One region of the Photorhabdus antumapuensis genome, then DNA from elsewhere that is predicted to be linked to it. Evidence: predicted binding sites of a transcription regulator. Region 1 holds the regulator's gene; each other region holds the start of a gene.

Evidence for each region. Region 1 encodes PurR, which represses purine synthesis genes. Its sites were predicted from a motif close to CANGCAAACGTTTGCNTG; they were not measured.
Region 2: a site for PurR is predicted at 2,170-2,187, ahead of gltS (sodium/glutamate symporter). Genes of this name have one in related genera too.
Region 3: a site for PurR is predicted at 4,514-4,531, ahead of KZ793_RS08300 (NCS2 family permease). Genes of this name have one in related genera too.

The regions. Positions count from the first base shown of each region.
Region 1 is NZ_JAHZMK010000018.1:41,953-49,906, forward strand. It holds gene KZ793_RS07975 (hypothetical protein) at 1-445, shown strand, start outside; gene KZ793_RS07980 (Grx4 family monothiol glutaredoxin) at 611-958, opposite strand; gene purR (HTH-type transcriptional repressor PurR) at 1,687-2,712, shown strand; gene punR (DNA-binding transcriptional activator PunR) at 2,719-3,627, opposite strand; gene punC (purine nucleoside transporter PunC) at 3,775-4,971, shown strand; gene cfa (cyclopropane fatty acyl phospholipid synthase) at 5,554-6,705, shown strand; gene KZ793_RS08005 (M29 family metallopeptidase) at 6,893-7,870, opposite strand.
Region 2 is NZ_JAHZMK010000053.1:81,271-89,224, forward strand. It holds gene KZ793_RS19700 (Fic family protein) at 1-682, opposite strand, end outside; gene gltS (sodium/glutamate symporter) at 788-1,996, opposite strand; gene KZ793_RS19710 (uracil-xanthine permease family protein) at 2,239-3,624, shown strand; gene KZ793_RS19715 (4-hydroxyphenylacetate 3-hydroxylase family protein) at 3,712-5,265, opposite strand; gene KZ793_RS19720 (AsmA family protein) at 5,822-7,528, shown strand; gene KZ793_RS19725 (NUDIX domain-containing protein) at 7,700-7,954, shown strand, end outside.
Region 3 is NZ_JAHZMK010000021.1:25,643-33,596, forward strand. It holds gene metR (HTH-type transcriptional regulator MetR) at 36-992, shown strand; gene KZ793_RS08295 (Na+/H+ antiporter) at 1,196-2,845, opposite strand; gene KZ793_RS08300 (NCS2 family permease) at 3,119-4,465, opposite strand; gene KZ793_RS08305 (MFS transporter) at 4,781-5,953, opposite strand; gene KZ793_RS08310 (sulfite exporter TauE/SafE family protein) at 6,062-6,814, opposite strand.

The DNA of each region.
Region 1 (7,954 bases):
GACTGCTGACGAAACCTGTTCAGAAGTTGGCTGCACATCGGGCTGTCAGCCCTGTGAACTGGTGCAGTCGCCTTCTGAAAATGACATCAACTATCATATTCATACAGAGTCAATAAAAACGAACATTATTCCCGCTCTGGAGATTAACCCAAAAGCAAGAAATTTTGCTTATGCTAATGAGGCCGATATATTGAATCTGGCTTTGTTTGGCAAGACAGCCAGTGACTGGCGCAAAGAGAACCCGGAACTAAAAGGCAATATACGGGACTATGCCACACTGGAACAGCTTGTCGTGTTATCTAATTTAGAAAGCTTCAATGCTGAACTTATCGGGCAAGGCCTCTCTACCAACGACAGGTTCCAAAAGCTGAATCGCGTTGCGGTCAGTCAAATGGAGATCCTGATAGAAAACAAATCCATTGAAAAACTTAAACAATTAAAATAGGCCGTTCATGCGAATTGGGTATATATACCCTTCATCTTTCAAACTACTGCTTTGTTGGCTGCTTCCACTCACCCCAGTCACATCGTTATCTATGCTCCTGGGGATTCGTTCACTTGCCGCCGCGCTGCAACTCGAAATCTATTAGGTATATAAGTGATGAAAAAATTACTCTGTCGCGTTTTCGTCCTGAGAACGATATTTATCAGCAGTTTCTTTGATTAATGTTTGTAACTCACCACGCTGATACATTTCAATGACAATATCGCATCCACCTATCAATTCACCTTCCACCCAAAGCTGAGGAAAAGTTGGCCAATTAGCATATTTTGGCAATTCTGCACGAATATCTGGATTTTGCAAAATATCTACGTAAGCAAAACGTTCACCACACGCAGATAAAGCTTGAACCACCTGCGCAGAAAAGCCACAACTTGGCAATTTAGGAGAACCTTTCATATACAATAAAATCGGGTTTTCTTTAATTTGGCGCTCAATCTTCTCAATAGTCGTCATTTTTATTTCCTTTAAACCAACAGTATGTTGATAACCAACATCGTCACAATATTGCGGAGAATACCATTTTCTCTCATTAATATGCATCCTGATCTTTTCTTATCCTGGCACAAATGACATCATTTCCACTGTTATTTATCGTAGAAATTGTTAAGATGACCATAAACTTACCGACACAGCAGTGAAAAATTTTTAGTTCTGGGCGTTAATTAACTGGGCATTTGTTGCAAAAAATCTGGCTTAACAACTATCAGATTAATTTATTATTATCTGTTTTAACACGCAAAGGCAAAGGGCAGATAAACCATTGAGACTATCTGCCCAATTACCCTTCAACGTAAAGCCCAATTTTTAAATCATCCAATCAGTTCAAAATATCAGGCAAAGATCAAGCAAAGAGCGGCAAAAATGGCAATCATCACCAACGTGCTGACAGCAGTAAATAAACCAAGCTTCAAATCGGTATTCATAAAGCCTCCTCAGAATAAAAAGTTTATAACGACAAAAACCAGTCTATTGAGATGGTTAATTGCCCTTACATAAGGAAAAGCATAAATAGCGATTACCACACATTTTATAACACTGATTATTGCTTTCACTTTTGAGCCAGATCAGACAAAATCCAGGATTTATCGCTAACTTATTGCCAGCCCCTCTATGTAAAGGGCTAGCAAGCGATTAACAAAGCGTTTTAAATTTAGACCAAAAGGTCAGGAGTCTTTCACCTCATGGCAACGATCAAAGATGTGGCTAAGCACGCTGGCGTCTCAACCACCACCGTATCCCATGTTATTAATAAAACCCGCTTCGTCGCTGAAGATACTAAAGCTGCTGTTTGGGCTGCTATTAAAACACTGAATTATTCACCCAGTGCCGTTGCTCGCAGTCTGAAAGTTAACCACACAAAATCGATCGGATTACTGGCAACGTCCAGTGAAGCCCCCTATTTTGCTGAAGTCATTGAGGCTGTTGAAAACAGTTGTTATAGCAAAGGCTATACGCTGATTTTATGTAACTCACACAATAACATTGATAAACAGAAAGCCTATCTAGCCATGCTGGCACAAAAACGTGTGGATGGACTGCTAATTATGTGTTCAGAATATCCGGAACAGTTGTTGGGAATGTTGGAAGATTATCGCAATATTCCAATGGTCGTCATGGATTGGGGACAGGCCAGAAGTGATTTCACCGATACTATTATTGATAATGCATTCCACGGCGGTTATCTGGCTGGTCGTTATCTTATCGAACGAGGTCATCGTGATATTGGTGCGATCCCCGGCCCTCTGGCACGAAATACCGGAGGCGGCCGTCATCAAGGATTCTTAAAGGCATTAAAAGAAGCTAACATTCCGATCAGAGAAGAGTGGATTATTCAGGGGGATTTTGAACCAGAATCGGGCTATAAAGCCATGCATCAAATCCTGAATCAAAAACAGCGCCCAACTGCGGTTTTCTGCGGCGGAGATGTTATGGCCATGGGGGCTATTTGTGCTGCTGATGAATTAGGATTACGCGTCCCACAGGATATTTCTGTCATCGGTTATGACAATATACGCAACGCTCGCTATTTCTCTCCGGCATTGACCACCATTCATCAGCCAAAAGAACGATTGGGGCAGATGGCGTTTTCCATGTTACTGGACCGAATAATCAATAAACGTGAAGATGCACAAACTATTGAAGTACATCCACGCTTGGTTGAGCGACGTTCTGTCGTGGATGGTCCATTTATCGACTATCGTCGTTAATCCGCTTTATTCATCTTGAAGCCATTCAGCATTAAGAGTTTCACTATCGCCAAGATAGTCAAGCAGCCAACTTAATGCTGGAGAATGGCTGTTTTGAACCCATGCCAAACAACATGGACTGTCTGGTAAAGGCTGTTCCAATTCCAGCACGGCTAGTTTATTCTGCCGAATAAGCGGCATTGCCCTATGTTCAGGCACCATTCCCACACATAACCCTTCGTTTAGACAAGACAGACCAGACTCCCAATCAGGCACCACCAATCGGCGCTGATTATCCAGATTCCAAGTGTCACGCTTCGGTAAATTACGGGATGTATCTTCAAGGCACAAACTTGGATAAGGCCGCATTTGGTCATCAGATAGCGGACCCGGCAACTGGGTCAGCGCATGGCCTGCGCTAACCACACATAGCCAGGGCATAAACCCCATATCTCGGAAACTATATCTTTCCCCGACTGGAACTACCCGGGTTGCACCAATTGCAACATCCACTCGACTATTCACCAGTGCGTCCCACACACCATTAAACACTTCCTGATGAATAAAAAGTTCTATATCAGGAAAATGGTGGTAAAAATCAAGAATAAGCTGGCGACTACGCGCTGGTTTGACAACGAGATCAATTGCAATACTAAATTGCCCTCGCCAACCGTTTGCAACTTGTTGACACTGGTGACGAGTGTCAATCATTTTTTTGATAACAGAACGAGCTTCTTTAATAAAAATAGCGCCTGCCTCAGTTAATTCCACATCCCGATGACGACGCTCAAACAACGAAACAGCAAGCCACTCTTCCAGTTGTCTTACAGTATAACTGATCGCAGAAGGGACACGGTGAAGCTCCGATGCAGCGGCACTAAAACTGCCTGTTCTGGCAACCGCATCCACGACTTCAAGTGAATATTCCGACCACATAATTTCACCTTTCAATTTTTTTCACAGCACTATGCAAATATTACCATTTCACAAGTAAAAATCACGACATATAGAATATGTGTCAATATTGTTATCTCCCTATCACTGCAAATTATTTCAATCATGACATTCAAAGAGAGTAATCAAATGAAAAACTCAAGTCAGTTCATGTTCTACCTTGCAGGCTTGAGTATGCTAGGTTATCTGGCTATTGATATGTATCTGCCAGCATTCGGCACTATGCAACAAGAATTAGAGACATCGGCAGAAGCAATCAGTGCCAGCCTAAGCATCTTTCTTGCAGGTTTCGCCTTTGCTCAACTTTTGTGGGGGCCTCTTTCAGATCGCTTTGGCAGAAAACCGATTATCATCACCGGGCTGTCCCTGTTTTCTATTGGCTGTCTGGGTATGATGTGGATAACAGACGCCACCCAACTTTTAGTTTTGCGTTTTATCCAAGCCATAGGTGTTTGTTCAGCCGCAGTCTCATGGCAAGCATTAGTGATTGATCGCTATGAGGCCAATCGTACCAAACATGTTTTTGCAACGATTATGCCTCTGGTTGCGCTCTCCCCTGCCCTGGCACCTTTGATGGGAGCCTGGCTGTTACAACACGGCGGCTGGCGCATGATTTTCCTAGTCTTACTGACAATCACATTATTACTGTTGTTTTTTACGCTGTTCTTGCAAGAAAATCGCAAAAACCGTGAAACTCAAGCGCCAACAAATAATGTCTCTTTCCTTACTCTACTGAAATCACCGCTATTTAATGGCAACGTTCTGATATTTGCATCATGCAGCGCCGGCTTTTTTGCCTGGTTAACAGGCTCACCTTCGATTCTCGGAAAGATGGGATATACCCCGGATGACATCGGTCTGAGTTATATACCTCAAACGCTGGCCTTTATCGTTGGAGGTTATGGATGCCGCAGTATTTTAGCCAAAATAAAAAGTGAGATTATTTTCCCTTATCTGTTAATTGGCTATGCTGTCAGCATGATTGTGCTCTATTTAATTGCAAAATTTAGCGAGCCAACTCTATTCACCATTCTGGTACCTTTTTGCTTTATGGCTGCGATGAATGGTGCGTTATACCCAATTGCAGTAGCAAACGCTTTATCCGCTTATCCACAAGACAGTGGAAAAGCCACTGCATTACAAAACACGCTTCAATTAGGACTCTGTTTTATTGCCAGCCTGATTGTATCAGCATTTATCAGCAATCCACTTATATCCACAACCACTGTCATGGTTTCTACCGTTGTTCCGATGGCATTAGGATATTTTATACAGCGGAAAAAAAACACTGATCGCCGCATTCAAACAGTTGAACAAAATTCCTGATATTAATCAGATTGTTATATATACCTAATAGATTTCGAGTTGCATCGCGACGGCAAGGGAGCGAATCCCCGGGAGCATAGATAACTATGTGACCGGGGTGAGTGAGTGCAGCCAACAAAGAGGCAGCTTGAAAGATAACGGGTATAAATAAAGGCTGCTAATTATCAATTAATTGCAGCCTTTATTTATTAATTGATAAAACAATTTTACGCTTTTATACTCAATACGTTCCCTATTATAAATAACCTGGAATTTGAGGTTTTCAGTAGCAATGACTGCCCCCATTAAACTCATGGATTAGTCATCTTTAAGATTTTTTACTTTGATTCTTTGTTATTTTTTGCATTTTGCGTCTTAGCATCCTGCTTTATTAGCTAAGTGCCTATCCCATAGGCGTAATTGTTGCAGGCAGTTTGGACACGGACAGCGCGGAAAAACCGGAGCGTACACGTAGTACGTGAGGATTTTGAGCACTGCCCAAGTTCGCTCTTTATGGCAAAGAAGGGCAAATAAAATAGCCCTATTGGGATAGGCAGTAAAACGAGCTCCTCAATATTCCATCACATTAACGTTGGAGAGTATATGAGTTCATCCTGTATTGAAAACCCGAAAACAGCCATTAACTCCTGGCAGAGAATTGCCAATGAGATGCTAAAAGAAGCAGGTATTCAAATTAATGGTCACAATCCTTATGATATCCAGATAAAAAATCCTAATTTCTATAAAAGAGTTTTACAACAAGGTTCGGTAGGATTAGGTGAAAGTTATATGGATGGCTGGTGGGATTGTGAGCGGTTAGATATTTTCTTTTATCGCGTTTTACGCGCTGGATTAGAAAATAAAATGCCTAATAATTTCAAAGATACGATGAGAATCGCAATAACCCGCTTACGTAATCTACAAACGCCAAAACGGTCATGGATTGTCGGTCATCAACATTATGATTTAGGAAATGATCTTTTTACCCGTATGCTTGACCCTTATATGCAATATTCCTGCGGATACTGGAAACAAGCTGAAACACTGAAACAAGCTCAGCTTGATAAGTTGAAACTTATCTGCGAGAAATTAGAACTCTCTCCAGGTATGACCCTGCTGGATATTGGCTGTGGTTGGGGTGGGCTATCGGCTTATGCTGCTAAAAATTATGGTGTTTCCGTAACAGGTATAACTGTTTCAGCCGAACAACGGAAATATGCACAGAAACAATGTAAGAATCTGGATGTGAAGATCATTCTGAAAGACTATCGGGATTTACATGAGCAATTCGACAAAATTGTTTCTGTCGGTATGTTTGAACACGTTGGCCCTAAAAATTATGCGACTTACTTCGACGTTGTTCAAAGAAACCTGAAACCTGATGGCTTATTCCTGCTACATACTATTGGTTCCAACAAAGCTAAAGTCAGTGCTGACCCGTGGATCAGCAAATATATTTTTCCTAATGGCTGCCTGCCTTCTATTGAGCAAATAGCCCACACCAGTAAAAGCCGTTTTATTATGGAAGATTGGCATAACTTTGGCGCAGATTATGACCGCACATTGATGGCCTGGCATAAAAGATTTATTGCCTGCTGGCCTGAAATACAAGATAACTATAGTCCAACATTTAAACGCATGTTTAGCTATTATCTGAATGCCTGTGCAGGTGCATTTCGTGCTCGCGATATCCAATTATGGCAAATCATATTCAGTCTAAAAGGTATTGAAGGCGGGTTACGAGCAGCCCGATAATTAACCAAAAGCTACAGGTTTCTACTGTAGCTTTTAGTCAATAAAGATATACCCTTCATCTTTCAAGCTGCTGCTTTGTTGGCTGCTTTCACTCACCCCAGTCACATCGTTATCTATGCTCCTGGGGATTCGTTCACTTGCCGCCGCGCTGCAACTCGAAATCTATTAGGTATAGATCTATCTTTCACTAACGGAAATCATCCAGGTAACCATTATCAAAGAAGACTGTTTGATCAAATGCTATTTTTCCACCAGAAAATATCAAATCTAAATGATGACTCCCTTTTACTCCACCACCTAAACCAAGATGTAAGCCAGGATGCCGTTCTTCAAAACCAGCATTTCTGCCATAAAGCGCTTTCACACCCATGTTAGTACCAATACCAAACTCTTCAACAATTCTATTTCCGTGATTATGGTTTAGGTATAAATTAAAATCCCGACTAAATTCATCATTCTCACAATCAAACCCAATAATTTCACCCTCTTTTATATTTATAGTCATCATATTATTGACAACGCCATACTTTATAGCAAAGGGTGCAGTACTCAAAAAAGTGCCACTAAAGCTGACACTACCGTTAAGGTTCTTTATATGGCTTGCTATCTCCCCAGGAATAACATCAAGATTTCCATTACCATCAATGGAAGTCCATTTATGGCCTTTTTCTAAATAACCTACAATCGAGCTCCCTTTATTATCTGTATATTGAACTTTCTGTGATCGATTTGATAATTCAATAATTTTTTTATTTCTTTCTGCTATTGATACTGGCGGCTCGCTGAATGCTTCAATAAAATGAGGACCATAATCTTTAAACAGTACAGATTTCTTCCATGATTCAGTAATAAAACTTCTTATTTTGGTTAGATATTCTGGTCCTTGTGGAGATACATTCTTTAATGTTGATGATGCATAAAGAAAAATAAACAAATCACAATCGGATATTTTTTGTTTTATATCGTCTGCTGATGTTTCTTCTAAAAAAGCAAAATCAGATCTTACATCGAAACCCGTTTTATACATATGCATCTTTTGCGCAATATTGCGATGCTCAGTATCAGATCCGATAAATATTTTTATACATTCATCATTTCTTACTTTATCTGAAATTGCAGGATGATGTGATAAACAGCGATACATATTTTCAAGACTTTTATCCATGAGAACAATCCTGTTTATTTTTAAGTAAGGGGGCCTCCCCTTACTTATATACTTGTCATACCTCAATATACATTTATTATCTCG
Region 2 (7,954 bases), on a different contig from region 1:
CTTTGCTCAGGTAGAAGCGCACCATCTTTTCGTTGAACTCATGTATTTTCGCCGCAGGCACGCTGATAGCATCTATGCCATTTGACATCAAGATACCGTTCATCATGAAACGTGAAGTGCGTTTGTTACCATCAAAGAAGAATTGCTGTAGCGCACCGAAAAGGAAGAATGCAACCCCCTTTTCGAAAGGCTGACACTCATCCAGTGAGGCAACACCTTCTTGAAAAACATGGTTCAATTCTGGCGCGCCGGGTACAGTAGGCCGACCATACTCACCCAAACTGACATCTGGAGTGTAATTCTCCTCTTGCCCTTCTCCACGGAACTGCCCCCATTCCAAGGCTTCGTTGCGGGCAACTATGCTGTGAAGTTCAGTGAATGTAGCTTTGGTCAACTCAAATTGACCTTTTTTCACCATAAATAACAGTCGTTTGGAACTTTCTGCGAGATTCAGGACTTGTTCCTGGTCGGAAACCTTCCTACCACCGACGGTTACACCGTCCAATAATGTCTTCACTTCTGGGAAAGTAAAAGGATTACCTTCAAGCACGCTGGCATCCCAAACGAACTCTGGTAGCATCCGGTGAAAACGGAAACATACCCGTTCAATAGAATGAATCGGAACAATAAGAGGAACCGCAGACCGGTCCCAACGAAACCCCAGAGCGTTGAAAAGCTTCATCGTTGCTCATCCTATTTTACGATTTTGAATGTACGGAACTATAAGCGAAACACAACGACAATACTGCACCAACTGAATAGCTGGCGCAGTATCTTTCTAATCCCCCTACACTGCTGGGAATATTGGCAACAGTAGATAAAGCTTAATCACAATCGCGTTAACGATATCGATAAAGAACGCACCTACCATCGGCACCACCAGAAATGCCACATGAGAGGGACCGAAGCGATCGGTAATCGCCTGCATGTTCGCAATGGCTGTCGGTGTCGCCCCCAAGCCAAAACCACAATGGCCCGCAGCAAGAACCGCTGCATCGTAGTTTTTACCCATCACACGATAGGTAACAAAAATTGCGTACAACGCCATGACGATGGCCTGGATGGTGAGAATGACCAGCATAGGTAATGCCAGCGATGCCATCTGCCACAATTTCAGGCTCATTAATGCCATTGCCAGGAACAGGGAAAGACTCACGTTACCCAGTACAGACACCGCCCGGTCAAATACCCGGTAAAAACCTAACACCGACAGACTGTTACTGAGGATAACCCCGATAAATAACACACAGACGAATGTCGGTAATTCAAACCATGTCCCTTGCATAAGCTCAGACACAAAATTACCTGCCATCAGACAGATAGCGATCAAAGCGATCGTTTCCAACATGACCAATGCTGTGATCATCCGACCGGTATAAGGTTTTTCAAATGCCGTTGGCACTTCCGTATCATCTGACCTCAAGCCTGGGGTTTTGGTATTTCTCACCAGAAAACGAGCAACCGGACCACCAATCAAACCACCCAGTACTAAGCCAAAAGTCGCACAGGCCATTGCCACTTCTGTTGCATTTTCAAAGCCATAACGCTCAATAAACAGTTTACCCCAAGCAGCACCAGTACCGTGACCACCCGACAGCGTAATAGAACCCGCCAGCAAGCCCATTAATGGGTCTAGACCCAGCAGTTCAGCCAACGCAATACCTACTGTGTTCTGAACCAACAATAGGCCAACGACGACGAAAACAAACGTGAAAAGTACCTTACCTCCCGCTTTCAGGCTGGCAATATTCGCATTCAGGCCGATAGTGGCGAAAAAAGTTAACATCAAAGGGTCTTTAAGAGATAAATCAAAACTGATTTCCCAGCCAGTCGTTTGCTTAAGTACTAAAAGACTCAAAGCAACTAACAAGCCACCCGCGACTGGTTCAGGAATGGTGTATTTTTCAAGAAATGGAACTGATTGTACAAGTTTACGCCCAAGTAATAGCACTAATGCGGACGCAACAAGCGTGCCATAAACATCAAGATGATACATCTATGTACCCCAGCTATATTGTTAAAATTATGTAAGTTATTACGACGTTATACTCATCCTTTAGAGAACGCCAAAAGCAGGCAACGCTGGATTAGAAAAAAAATCTGCAACAAACACAAGTTAAAACATATAAAAATGTGACCAGAGCGAATCATGACAAGTGACAGAATTTTTACGCAACCGATTGCTTTTACACGACTGATCATTAAAATGCGTTCTTTGTCAGTCCGGGATTTCACACCATGTTCACCTCATCCTCCGAACAAGCCGCAACAATACCGCCTAAAAAACCAGCTAGTGAATTGATTTATCGCTTAGAAGATCGGCCACCATTACCACAAACGTTGTTTGCTGCCTGCCAACATTTACTGGCAATGTTTGTCGCTGTCATCACACCAGCAATTTTAATCTGCCAAGCACTCGGACTGCCCGCTCACGATACACAGCGGATTATCAGTATGTCTCTGTTTGCTTCGGGACTAGCATCATTGATTCAGATCCGAACTTGGGGGCCAATCGGTTCTGGTTTGCTTTCCATTCAAGGGACCAGTTTTAACTTTGTTTCCCCACTGATTATGAGCGGGTTGGCACTGAAAAACGGCGGTGCCGACATTCCCACCATGATGGCGGCGCTATTCGGCACTCTAATGGTGGCATCCATCACAGAAATTCTGTTATCCCGCGTATTGCATCTAGCCCGGAGAATCATCACTCCGCTGGTTTCCGGCGTTGTAGTGATGATTATCGGTTTGTCTCTTATTCAGGTTGGGTTGACCTCTATTGGTGGCGGATTCTCTGCTATCGAAAATCACACTTTTGGTTCTCCAGAGAATTTGTTTCTGGCAGGCGCTGTGTTAGTGGTGATTGTTTTGCTGACCCGCCAGCGTAATCCTTATCTACGTGTCGCTTCTCTGGTGATTGCAATGGCAGTCGGTTATGTTGTCGCCTGGCTGATGGATATGCTGCCCCAAGCAACCGTACAGGAAAACCGTTCGATGATGACGATTCCTGCACCACTTTATTACGGCCTTTCCTTTGACTGGAATCTGCTTATTCCGTTAATGCTGATTTTTATGGTCACTTCGCTGGAAACTATCGGGGATATTACCGCGACTTCCGATGTTTCTGAACAACCGGTCAGCGGGCCTGTATACATGAAACGTATTAAAGGCGGGGTTTTAGCTAACGGCCTGAATTCTATGCTGTCTGCCGTATTCAATACTTTCCCAAATTCCTGTTTTGGACAGAATAACGGGGTTATCCAGCTAACCGGTGTTGCCAGCCGTCATGTGGGTTATGCCGTGGCGCTGATGCTAATCCTGTTAGGTCTGTTTCCCGCGGTAGCAGGATTTGTACAACAGATCCCTGAACCGGTATTGGGAGGCGCCACTATCGTGATGTTCGGTACGATCGCCGCGTCTGGTGTCCGTATCGTTTCCAGAGAAGCACTTAACCGCCGGGCAATTATGATTATCGCGCTCTCTTTAGCGGTTGGTATGGGCGTTGCTCAACAACCGCTAATTTTACAGTTCGCTCCTGACTGGCTGAAAACTTTACTCTCTTCCGGTATTGCTGCTGGTGGTCTGACAGCCATCACTCTTAATCTGGTGTTTCCCCAAGAGAAATAATCTTTCTACAAATCTGATATCGGGTTACACATAATCAATTCATCACGCACGTATATTCCATCATCGCGCGTGATGATGATTTATCTCCTAGCGGTTGGAAGGCCAAATAAAATCGTTACCAACCCAACCATCCAGATCGTATTCACTCATACACTGCTCAGCAAACCCTTTCAATTGATCCACTAAGCCCGTGGCTTGGGAAGCCAATAACACATCGATTCTAATAGCTTCATGGTTGCCGGAATAATTGCGCTCGTATAATTCATGCCTGCCCGCGAATTCCGTACCGATAGAGTCCCAAATCAGTTTCATAAGCTTGACTCGCTCAACCGCACTGTAACCATTGGAGCCACGCATGTATTTATCAAGATAAGGAGACAGTTCCGGGTTGGAAAAATCGCGGGCATGGGAGTTAATATAAATCAAGGCACTGCCCAGATCCTGTTCAATAATTTCTTTTACCCGCGGGTAACCCAACGTCATAAACCAACGATAAGCTATCCCATATTCGTACCGAGGTAATAGGGCATCTCCACTCCAAGGCTCCGGAGATTTAACCATCGCATCACTGAGAGCCCAAAACATATTACGCCATGACAATACTTCACCAACCCGTGCTTGTACGCCACGAAAATCCTTCGTACCCGTAGCTTCAACACCCTTAATAAGCAACCCAGAAAGAAAATCAAGTTTAACAGCCAGTCGAGTCACACCATGCAACATCGCCCGATGAAAATAACCCGATTCAGCAAAAAATAACGAAACTTTATCTACATCTCCATAGATAAATATGTTTTCCCAAGGAACCTTCACTTTATCCAGAATCATTATCGTATCGTTCTCATCAAATCGGGACGAGAGCGGATAATCAAAAGGACTGCCCATTTTATCAGCCGCCATTGCGTAAGAAGGACGACAAATTAATTTCACTCCTGGGGTATTCATCGGCAAGGTAAAGACCAACGCAAATTCCCGTTTCTTTATTGGTAAACCGTAATGACCAATAAAGTTGTAGTGACTAATCGCCGATCCTGTGGCAACAACTTTAGCGCCACTGACAATTAATCCATCATCACACTCTTTTTCAACATGAATACAAATATCCCCAATTTCATCAGGTGATAAATGACGATCTATTGGCGGATTAATAATCGAGTGATTCCAGTAATACACGTTTTCCTGCGAACGGATATACCAGTTTTTTGCATTATCAGCAAACTCACCATAAATTTCCGGTTTTACGCCGAGCGAGGTAAGAAACGAAGCCTTATAATCAGGGCTTCTACCCAACCAGCCATAACTCATGCGAGCCCACGCGGCAATAGCATCACGATCAGCAATTAAATCCTGCTGTGAGCGCGGTATACGGAAAAAAGGATGTGTTACACCACAACTACCCGTATCTGTAGCCGTGGTCAATACGTCACGATAAGCAGGATCGTGCAAAGCGTCGTAGAGTTTCGCAACAGCTCGGGCCGGATTTTGAAAAGCAGGATGGTTGACAACATCGTTAATGCGTTCACCATAAGCCCAGACTTCCCGACCATCGTTTAGCCCATCCAGAAATTCCTTTCCATTAAGTGGGCGGGTTGTGCGGATATTACCTTCATTCGACGATTTTTGTTTCATGTTTTCTGACATAGAAGATTCCTTACATTATTTATTTGCCGGAAGATGGGTGAAAATAAACTATGCAGTGTTATTTCAAGCATCAATCAAACTGAGAAAGGAATAGAAAGGAATGACGAAAAAATATCATTATTCCATTTATAGCCATCCATTAATACATTAATTCATTCGGATGTCATTGGCTATATTGTCATGCAATAAAATATAGATTTAATGATTATATTAATCACACAATATAATTATTAACAAATTCACACAAAAACGCCAAGTTATTAATAAAAACTTAGCACAAAAAACAAAAATATAATTAATCAAAGATTAATCTCTGAAGTTTATTTTAATAGAATAAAACGATAACGAATAATTCATTATTTTTTCATTTCATACCCTGAAACTATTAGAAATAACAACTAATATAGTGACTTGTTGATATTTTTATTGTTAAATTATACAAATGTTAAAAATAATAATTTCGCCTCGCTCATAACTTTTATCCACCATCTCTTGAGTGAACACGAAAATTACGGCATAAAAGGAAACTATAAACCGATTAAATTGGAGTCCGATGATGAGATGGTTAGGAAAATCGCTGGTTACTCTGTTATTACTGGGAATACTGGCAGTAATCACTGTTTATGTCGTGGTACAGACAAATTGGGGAGCACATCAGCTTAGTCAATGGCTGAGTCATCACAGCCGTTATCAGGTTCAAATCGGCAATATTGAACATAACTGGTCACAACCAGGTACTCTGGCACTTTCCAATATTGTCATTAGCAATCAGCAACAGACTTTTATTTTAGCGGCTCAAGTTGTCGCATTCGATTTCAACTGGCAGCAACTCACTTCCCCGCGTCATTTTCATCGTCTGTTATTGCAACAGGGCCAATTAACAATCAAAGGCCAGCAACAATCCTTGCCTTTTAGCACCAATATTCTGCAACTTAATCAGATGGCTATTCAGGCAGAAAATGCAGATTGGCAAATTCAAGGACAAAACATCACCGGCGGTATCACCCCCTGGAACCCACAATCAAATAAGTTAGCAGGGAATGGGGAATTTCAATTCAGCGCTGATAAACTGAATCTCAATGATATTTCTCTTGAAAAAGTCATTATGCGAGGAAATAACCAGCAGAATACGCTGACTATCCGTTCATTTGGTGCAACATTGGCACAGGGTTCGGTATCAGGCAATGGGCAGCATCTGCCTGATGGTCGCTGGCAGTGGGATAATTTACTTATCAGCAATATTCGTTGGCAAACGCCAATGACACTTGAAGAGTTATTGCTAAAAACGAACAAATTACCCGCCGTCAGCATCAAAGATCTGAGTCTCACTAATGCCAAGCTGGAAGGTAAAAACTGGTCTGCTAACTATTTGGATGTCTCAGTAAAAAATGTCGGTTTGACTAACGGGAGCTGGCAGGCAAAAGAAGGCATCATTGATTTCAACGTCATGGATACTACGCTGAATGATCTTCATTTCACCGATGTTATTGGTCACCTTCTTATCGCCGGCAATGAACTCACTATTTCCAATCTCACTTCCCGTTGGGAAAAGGGATTATTTCACGTCAAAGGTCAATGGAATCACCAAACAAAGCAATTCAACATCACCAATGCAACAGTTGCCGGTTTAACTTATACCTTGCCACAAAACTGGCATCAGTTGCTGAAAAAATCATTGCCTGAATGGATATCCGGATTTTCCATTAACGAGCTGACAATTAACAACAGCTTGTTGATTGATATTAACCCCGATTTTCCATTCCAGCTTACCGCCCTCAGTGGTTATATCTATGACATGGAGTTACTGAAAGAAGGGAAATGGGGGATCTGGCGTGGCTCTTCGAACCTAAGTGCCACCAGCGCAACATTTAACAAAGTTGAATTACGTCGCCCTTACCTTAAATTACATACAGAGGGAAATAAACTGATCCTCGACCAATTAGATGCCTCTGTTGATGATGGATTACTGAAAATAAAAGGCACAGTAGATCAACAGGTACAGAAGCCATTCACTTTAGATTTCCGGGGAATAGATGCAGATTTGGCGATTTTACCTCAATGGCGGTGGGTGCCGTTGAAATTACAGGGTAAAGGCAATTTCACGCTGTTAATACAGGGAGATCTTGCTGCTGATGATATTAAAAGTACTATTGATGGTACATTGACAGCCACTGATAAACAATCAGGCAGCGAAACTCAAACCATCGATAAGGGGCAAATATCCACACCAAACTGTGAAACCTGTCCGGTTGTTAAGTTATAGTAATGAATGTTCGGGTACATTATGTGCCCGATTCAACTTTATAATCGTTATTTTCTATTTCAATCCATTAATAAAATATCCGATCAGTATCAGCCGAAAAACCGTATTAATATCGATACGTTAAAAATGTAATTAAATTTTACCCATTGAAGTTGTGACAAGGTACAAAAAATGATGTGTATACTGCCTGAATCTATTGAAAACAAGCTACAAAATTATGACCGTATTGTTGTCGATGGCATCATCAGAGACCAAAACGGCAATATTCTGTTCTTACAACGAGCTCCTGATGAATTCCCACCAAATCTCTGGGAAATGCCTTCTGGCGGAGAAAATCTATTACAAGCACTATCTCGTGAAATAGAAGAGGAGACCGGGCTGTTTCTTAATGATGTTATTGGTTTTCTCAGCGCGGTGGAATATTCT
Region 3 (7,954 bases), on a different contig from region 1:
GCGCAATTTATTCATTATCACCTTGAAGGTTTCTCATGATCGAAATAAAACATCTAAAAACATTACAATCATTGAGTCATTGCGGTTCATTAGCGGCAGCAGCCAATCATCTGCATCAAACACAATCCGCTTTGTCTCATCAGTTCAGCGATCTTGAACATCGCCTTGGCTTCCGGTTGTTCATTCGTAAAAGTCAACCGCTTCGTTTCACGCCACAGGGTGAAGTTTTATTACGACTAGCAGAACAAGTTCTCCCTCTGGTTCAAAATGCACTGCGCGAATGTAAAGAGCCGGGCCAAACAAATCTGCGTATCGCTATTGAATGCCATAGCTGTATTCAATGGCTGACACCTGCACTCAAGCATTTCCGAGAAACCTGGCCACAAGTCAATGTGGATTTCAAATCCGGCGTCACTTTTGATCCACAACCTGCACTACAGCAACGAGAATTGGATGTCGTTTTGACATCAGATATTCTCCCTGAAAGTCATTTGCACTACACACCGCTATTTGATTATGAGGTCAAGCTGGTTGTTGCTCCGGATCATCCTCTGGCCAATAAACTGCACATCCAGCCAAAAGATTTAATTAATGAAACATTGATGATCTACCCCGTTCAACGTCAGCGATTCGATATCTGGCGGCGTTTCTTGCAACCAGCGGGCGTTGTCCCTACGTTGAAAAATGTGGATAACACCCTATTACTGATTCAAATGGTCGCTGCCCGCATGGGAATCGCAGCTCTGCCACATTGGGTTGTTGAGACATTTGAAAGGCAAGAGTTAGTGGTGACTAAAACACTGGGAGAAGGTTTATGGAGCAGGCTGTACGCTGCCGTTCGTGAAGGCGAACAGTACCAGCCTGAGACTGACGCATTTATCCATTCCGCACGCCAACACGCAATGGATAATCTGCCATTCGTAAAAGGAATTTCAAAAGTAAGCGTCGATACCCCTAGAACAACTCAGCAACCCAACTCCCCTCAATGGTAAATTTATCAGCCATTCTACCGGAACCAACATATTATTCATCATTGCCAAGAGGTTCCGGTATCTACGGCAGGAAAACCAATACCACCAACCAGACACGAGCAAACACCACAAATCAGCTATCAACCTGATAGGCAAGATATTCACCAATCAGGCTGAATAAAGTGGCTCACAAGATTGTCGTGACAACCAACAAATATAGGAGATCAGTGCTCTTTCTGTACCAATAAAGCTTCCAGTAAATCCAAATCATGCAGCAAGGTTTGAAGTGTCTCATTACTGATTTTTCTGGTTGCACGCAGATGATACAACTCACCGCGCTCTGCCCTTAATGCAGTCAGACGAAAACGACGTTCCAAATCTTCCACTAGCAGGTTATGTTCTATCTCATCCTGCCCCACAGTACGGCGACGCAAATAGCCAATTACCCTAGAAGCAACTTCAGTAATCACCTCAGCATCCAACTGCTCTTCGGGGCTAGCAGAAAGACGCTCTTCCATCTTATTCATACTAACAATCGCCACTTCCGCCATAGCTGCCCGTGCCATTCTGACTTCACTGATATCTGCCTCCTTATCGGAAGTTTGCATTCCCCGTAACAGGAATGGCAAAGAGAGAACTCCAATTAACAACGAGAACAGGATGACCCCTGCGGCAATAAAGATAAGCTGATAACGTGCCGGGAATGGCGTACCATCCGCCAGAAACAGAGGAACAGACAGTGCACCAGCAAGGGTGATTGCACCACGAACTCCGGCAAAAGATGCCAGCCACAATTCACGGGTGGTATAAGTCGCAAAATTCAGTGGATTTTTCTTCATAAAGACTTTGCTGATATTCTTCATCAGCCACAACCAACAGAAACGCAATAGCAGAAGCGCCCCATAAATCACTGCGACTGCGGCAAACAACATCCAGGTTTCAACGGTTGGATCAAGTTCTGCCTGTATAACGGAAGTTTGCCAGATCCCCGGTAGTTGCAGGCCCAACATGATAAACACCAGGCCGTTAAACACGAACGCCAGCATTGACCAGACACTATCAGCACGCAAACGCATTGCCAACGGAGCATTACGGATGACCCCAGATTTACTGATCGTCATACCCGCGGCAACTGAGGCAAGGATACCGGAAACACCAATATGTTCTGCAATCAGATAAGAGGCAAATGGCAACAGCAACATGAAAACAATTTGGGTTGCCGGATCGCCACCGCTCCAACGATTCATTAAGCGCAGGGATTTACTATACAGCCAGGTTACTGCAATACCGGATAACAAACCGCCTATAGCAACTTTGAAGAATTCTATGGTCATGCCAGTAACAGAAAATGCCATCGTTCCCATTGCTATCGCTACAGCGAACTTTAAGGCTACCAGGCCGGAAGCATCATTCATTAACGCTTCCCCTTCCATCACATTCATCATGCGCTTAGGCATACGCCTTTTTCCAACAATGGATGATAAAGCCACCGCATCTGTTGGCGATAACACAGCAGCAAGGGCAAAAGCAGCAATTAACGGAATACCTGGCATCAGCCAGTAAATCAGATAACCAATACCGACAACAGTCACCAGCACCAATACCAGCATCAGTATAAAAATTTCCCGTCCGTACTGGAAAAACTCTCTGGTTGGCATTTTCCAGCCGTCAACGAATAACAAAGGAGGGATTAGCAGAACGAGAAACAGCTCAGGATTGAAAGTAACATGTAAACCAAAGTGCGGCCAGGCCAGCAATGCTCCCATAGCAATTTGCATTAACGGCAAAGGTATGCGGAACGGAATCACTTTAGTCAGAACACCAGAAACTGAAACCACCAAAATCAAGATCAGAATAGTAAAGAATATTTCCATGTTGCCCTTACAATTTACCTAAGAACCGTTGGTATACAGATTGAAACTCTTTTTCTTCCCGTTAACACAAAAACAGTGAGAATAAATCTTAATACTAAAGTAACTGAATCAATCGAAAAAGGTAGATACACGCGGAGCCGTATCCGAAAGAATTGCAGGAATATTGTAAACTAATCAGATAAATAGAGGGGGAAATAATTAAGAATTTAAAAGTAATCGCAAGAAATAGCAAAGTGCGCAGGGGTGAACAGACCTTACGCACTTTTTAATCAATCAAATAGCCCAATCACCAGCATAAAATGCTACTAAAACGATCGTAATTATCACTGTACCGATATTCAATTGGCGCCATTCACCGGAACAGATACGACCAACAACCAGAGAACTGAAACCCAACATAATGCCGGTTACAATATTGCAAGTCAGAACAATAAAGACCGCGCAAAGCATACCGGACATCGCCCCAACAAAATCATTAAAATCCAGTTTCCTGACATTACTCAGCATCAGCAGACCAACATACATCAGCGCCGGCGCAGTGGCATACGCCGGTACAAGATATGAAAGTGGAGAAAAGAACAAAATCAACAGGAACAGGATACCGACCACTGTTGCGGTTAAACCTGTTTTACCGCCTGCGGCGGTACCCGCGGCTGATTCGATATATACCGCAGCCGGAGAAGCACCAATAGCACCGGCAAAAATACTACTGACAGAATCGGCAGTCAGCGCTTTACCGCCGTTAATAATCTGTCCACCTTTATCCAACAGGTTCCCTTGCCCTGCTACCGCACGGATGGTACCGGTCGCATCAAACACCGCGGTCATTACTAACGCCAACACACTAGGTAACACAATTGGCTGCAAAGCCCCCATAATATCCATACTAAAAATCAGGGACAGACCATCATCTCCCAGACTCGGTACCTTAAAGAACCCTTGATATTTCACCGCCGGATCAAAAATCAGCCCAATAACAGAAATCACCACGATTACTAGCAACACACCGCCGGGGACTTTCAATTTTTCCAAGCCAAAAATAACAGCCAGCCCAAGCAGAGTCATCATAACCGGAAAAGAGGTGAACGAACCCAAAGCAACAGGCAAACCTTCCAGTGGGTTCTTAATGACCAGACCAACACCGTTTGACGCAATCAGTAACAAAAACAGCCCAATACCAATCCCTGCACCATGCGCAATGCCCATGGGTATATTGCGTAAAATCCAAGAACGAATACCGGTCACAGAAATCACTGTAAACAAACACCCCATCAGAAATACCGCACCGAGTGCAACCGGAATAGTAATTTGCTGTCCTAAAACCAAACTAAAAGCGGTAAATGCAGTCAACGAAATTGCACAACCAATTGCCATTGGCAAGTTCACCCACAGCCCCATTAACAAAGAACCAAAACCGGCAACCAAACAAGTCGCAATAAAGACAGCCGCATGGGGAAACCCTGCCTGCCCTAACATCCCCGGTACAACAATGACTGAATAAACCATCGCCAAGAAAGTTGTGAGCCCTGCCAGAATTTCACGGCGTACGGTTGTGCCACGTTCAGTCAATTTAAAATACTTGTCCAGTTTGCATTTAACTGGTGCCTGAGTGCCAGACATGTCATTCCCCTGCATTATGTTCATGGTACTTCTTCCACTTCCTAATCAAACGAAAACGATTACCTCGCTTAATAACACAACACTTAATGAATATTGCACCAATCGGTTCAACAAATCATAAAAGCAATCGTTTGGCTTTTAGAATAGAAAACAGTGAGAGAATTTGAGGCGAAAGATTATCCAGTGATCATAGTGTCGAAATCAATAGCTAACAGTATTATTTAGCTAACGACTTGAAAATAAATAAGACTTACTCAGTGCTGACTGCTATTCACAGCCAGCTTCTACGCCTGTAACACTCTCCGGCTGAACACCTCAGCCGTTCTCACTCTGTAGATTAAACCGATCCATTGTTGAAATCAGAAACAGTGCTGCAATGATGACAAGTAGAATAGGTAAACCTGATGGCGTCACTGAACTCGCTATACCGGCAAGCAGTGGCCCAAACAAACTCCCAATACCCCACAACATAGCCGCCGCCGCATTAGCCACTATCAGATCATTTCCTGAAAAATACTGACCAATTTGGACCAATGCAATGGTGTAGACAGCCCCCGCAGTTGCCCCTAAAGCAATCAACAGAGGCCAGATAAAATACTGATGTGCCATCGCAAATGGTAATAACGCACTTGCTCCGAGCGTTGCTACACCACAAATCTGGTATAAACGCATACGATTCATATGATCCGCCAGCCAACCAAACGGGAGCTGCATCACTGCATCACCAGCAAGAACGACACTTATCATCAGTGCAGCTACCACTTCGGCATACCCACAACTCATTCCGTAGATGGGTAACATAGACAGAATGGTCCCGTCGAAAAAGGAAAAAAATAGCACACCACCACAGATCGCCGGCGCAATCTTCACAAATTGAACAATAGAGAAATTGGATTTCTTACTGTGTTGCGGCAACCTATCGCCTTTCTTCTGATCTACCATGACAAAAAGCACCAGTGAAAAGATATGGATCAGAGTACAAATCAGTATCGGCGTTTTATCTGCAATACCATAAAAAGCAATGATAGAAGGGCCAAGCAACTGACTGATAGTAAAAACTGTTGTATAAACAGCCAGTACCCTGCCTCGTTTATTCTCTTCAGAGAGTTCATTAATCCAGGTTTCACCTAGACAGATCATTAACCCGTTAGCAACACCAGTAACTAGACGCAGAGGAAAAAGCAACTCCATCGGCAACGAACCCAAAAGTGGGAGCAAACTGCCAGCAGAAACCCCTGTTGCAATCATCATGACGTGTTTCTTGCCTACCAGAGCTACAATTTTCTGGACTACCGGAGCACTCAAAAGAACCCCTAATGCCGGAGCGGCAGAAATTAAACCAATATACAACTCATCAATACCTTGGCTATTCAAGCGTAACGCTATCATTGGGATAGTCAAACCAATGACAATGCCAATAACAGCGACACTTGTGGTAATAGTAAAAATGGCAAAAAAATTATTATTTCTATAATCACGACTATTCATTTTATTTGTGCCTATCCAGCAAAAATAAAGAGAATAAATACGAAACAAAATGAAAACAACAAATTAATGATATTATATTAAATATATTAATTATGATTAGTTACTATTTTAAAGAGCAAATATATAACGAAATATCAGCATTAACCCCGAAGCCAGCACAATAATATTGATAAACTTCAAAAATATTTCCCTGGAGATTTTCAGTGTCACCTGGCGGCCAAAATAGATTCCCAACAACATGGCTGGAATAAATACCAGTATTAATAACAAAAATGAAGTATCCAGATAAATACCCATGACAACAAAAATAATCACTCTTGTCAGGGTACTGAAACCAACTAAAGTCGTCTGAGTAATCCTGAAAATTTCCTTATCTGATATCCGCCCGGTTAGATAAATTGCATAAAGAAAGCCCCCACTACCAAATAGTGCACTGAAAATACCTCCACTCAGGCCAAATGGAATAGCGGCTTTAGCAGGGAATTGGCGGTAGGTTTTACTGAAAAATAGCGAATAAATTGAATAGAAAACAACAAATAACCCCAACACCAGAACTAAAACATCAGGTCGAGCCATCAATAAAATGGCAGCGCCAATCAAGCTACCGGCAATCATTAACGGAACAATTAACTTGATCTCACTAAACTCTGATTTCTTGCCATCTCTGGTAATATTAATCACTGCGGCAGTCAGATCTATCAAAGCTAATAAAGGGACAATTTTCGCTACCGGAATATAAAGTGCCAAAATCGGGCTAGCAATAAGAGCAGAACCAAACCCTGCCATACCAAAAATCAGATAAGCAAAGAAAACGGCAAAAATGCAAATAAACAGATCAGGCCATGCAAGTACATGTAACATTTCTATTTCCCTGAAAATAGTTTTCAAACTAAAGTGATCGTTTTCCCAATACTAATAGTTTTTACTATCACTTGTCAGGCCAATCTACAAAAAATGGGATACACCAATTAAAGATACACTTAATGTACACATGATGCTGGTATGGCCCTGATGGAAAAATAACTAACTGAAATTATAAGTAATTGTAAATATTTACTAAGCAATAAATGATCTACCGTATGTTGGGAGCATATGACGGTATTGGTAAGACGAAAACGATACCCCCAATAAATCGGAGGACGCTCTTGAAAAGAATGGTATTTCGCTGGATTGGATTAATATTGTCATTAATACCATTCATACAACGATGGTGAAAGGTCTAACGGACTAACGGATTAACGGATTAACGGATTAACGGATTAACGGATTAACGGATTAACGGATTAACGGATTAATATTTTAATTTATCTTTTTACCTGAAAACATATTCAAACTGATTTTCATTTCTCCTTTTCCACTGATAGTTTTATAATTGACAGGTTTTAAACTATTATTAAAAGCCATTTTTTCAACCATTGATTTTAATCAGTATAAAGTTTTAACAGTTTTTTACCACTTTTGACATATGCTTTTTATATTAATATTAATCATCATGGAATATCGTACTTTACGTTTACCAATGTAAATTACACCCTTTTTTATCTTTACCGACACTATTTTATCGGTAATTTAAAGCTGTTTTTATAGATCCATAACCCTTTACTTTTCCACATAAATTAACCAATAAATAGCTTGATGATATAAAGATCCCCATTTGTATCTTTTCGGATAATCACCTCTTTTTCAAATTTTAAATCTTGCTAAATTAACCGTTTTATCTTTTTTTATCACATCATTTATTGCGGCTTTTTTCATAAAATAACAGCGAGAAAATACTTTAATATTATCCGGTTCGGATAATATTATTTTACGTGCTAGTTTCTTTTTAACTCTTTGTTAATGGATTTAGATTAAATGCCATCAACCATTACCATAAGTGAAATTTATTTATAAAAAAACCATTAAATAAAAAATCACTATATTTACGTTTTTAAATAGCCATAGCAGGTTAGTTAAATATAAAATAACCGAAGAATAACATCGCCGATAAATGCATTAAAC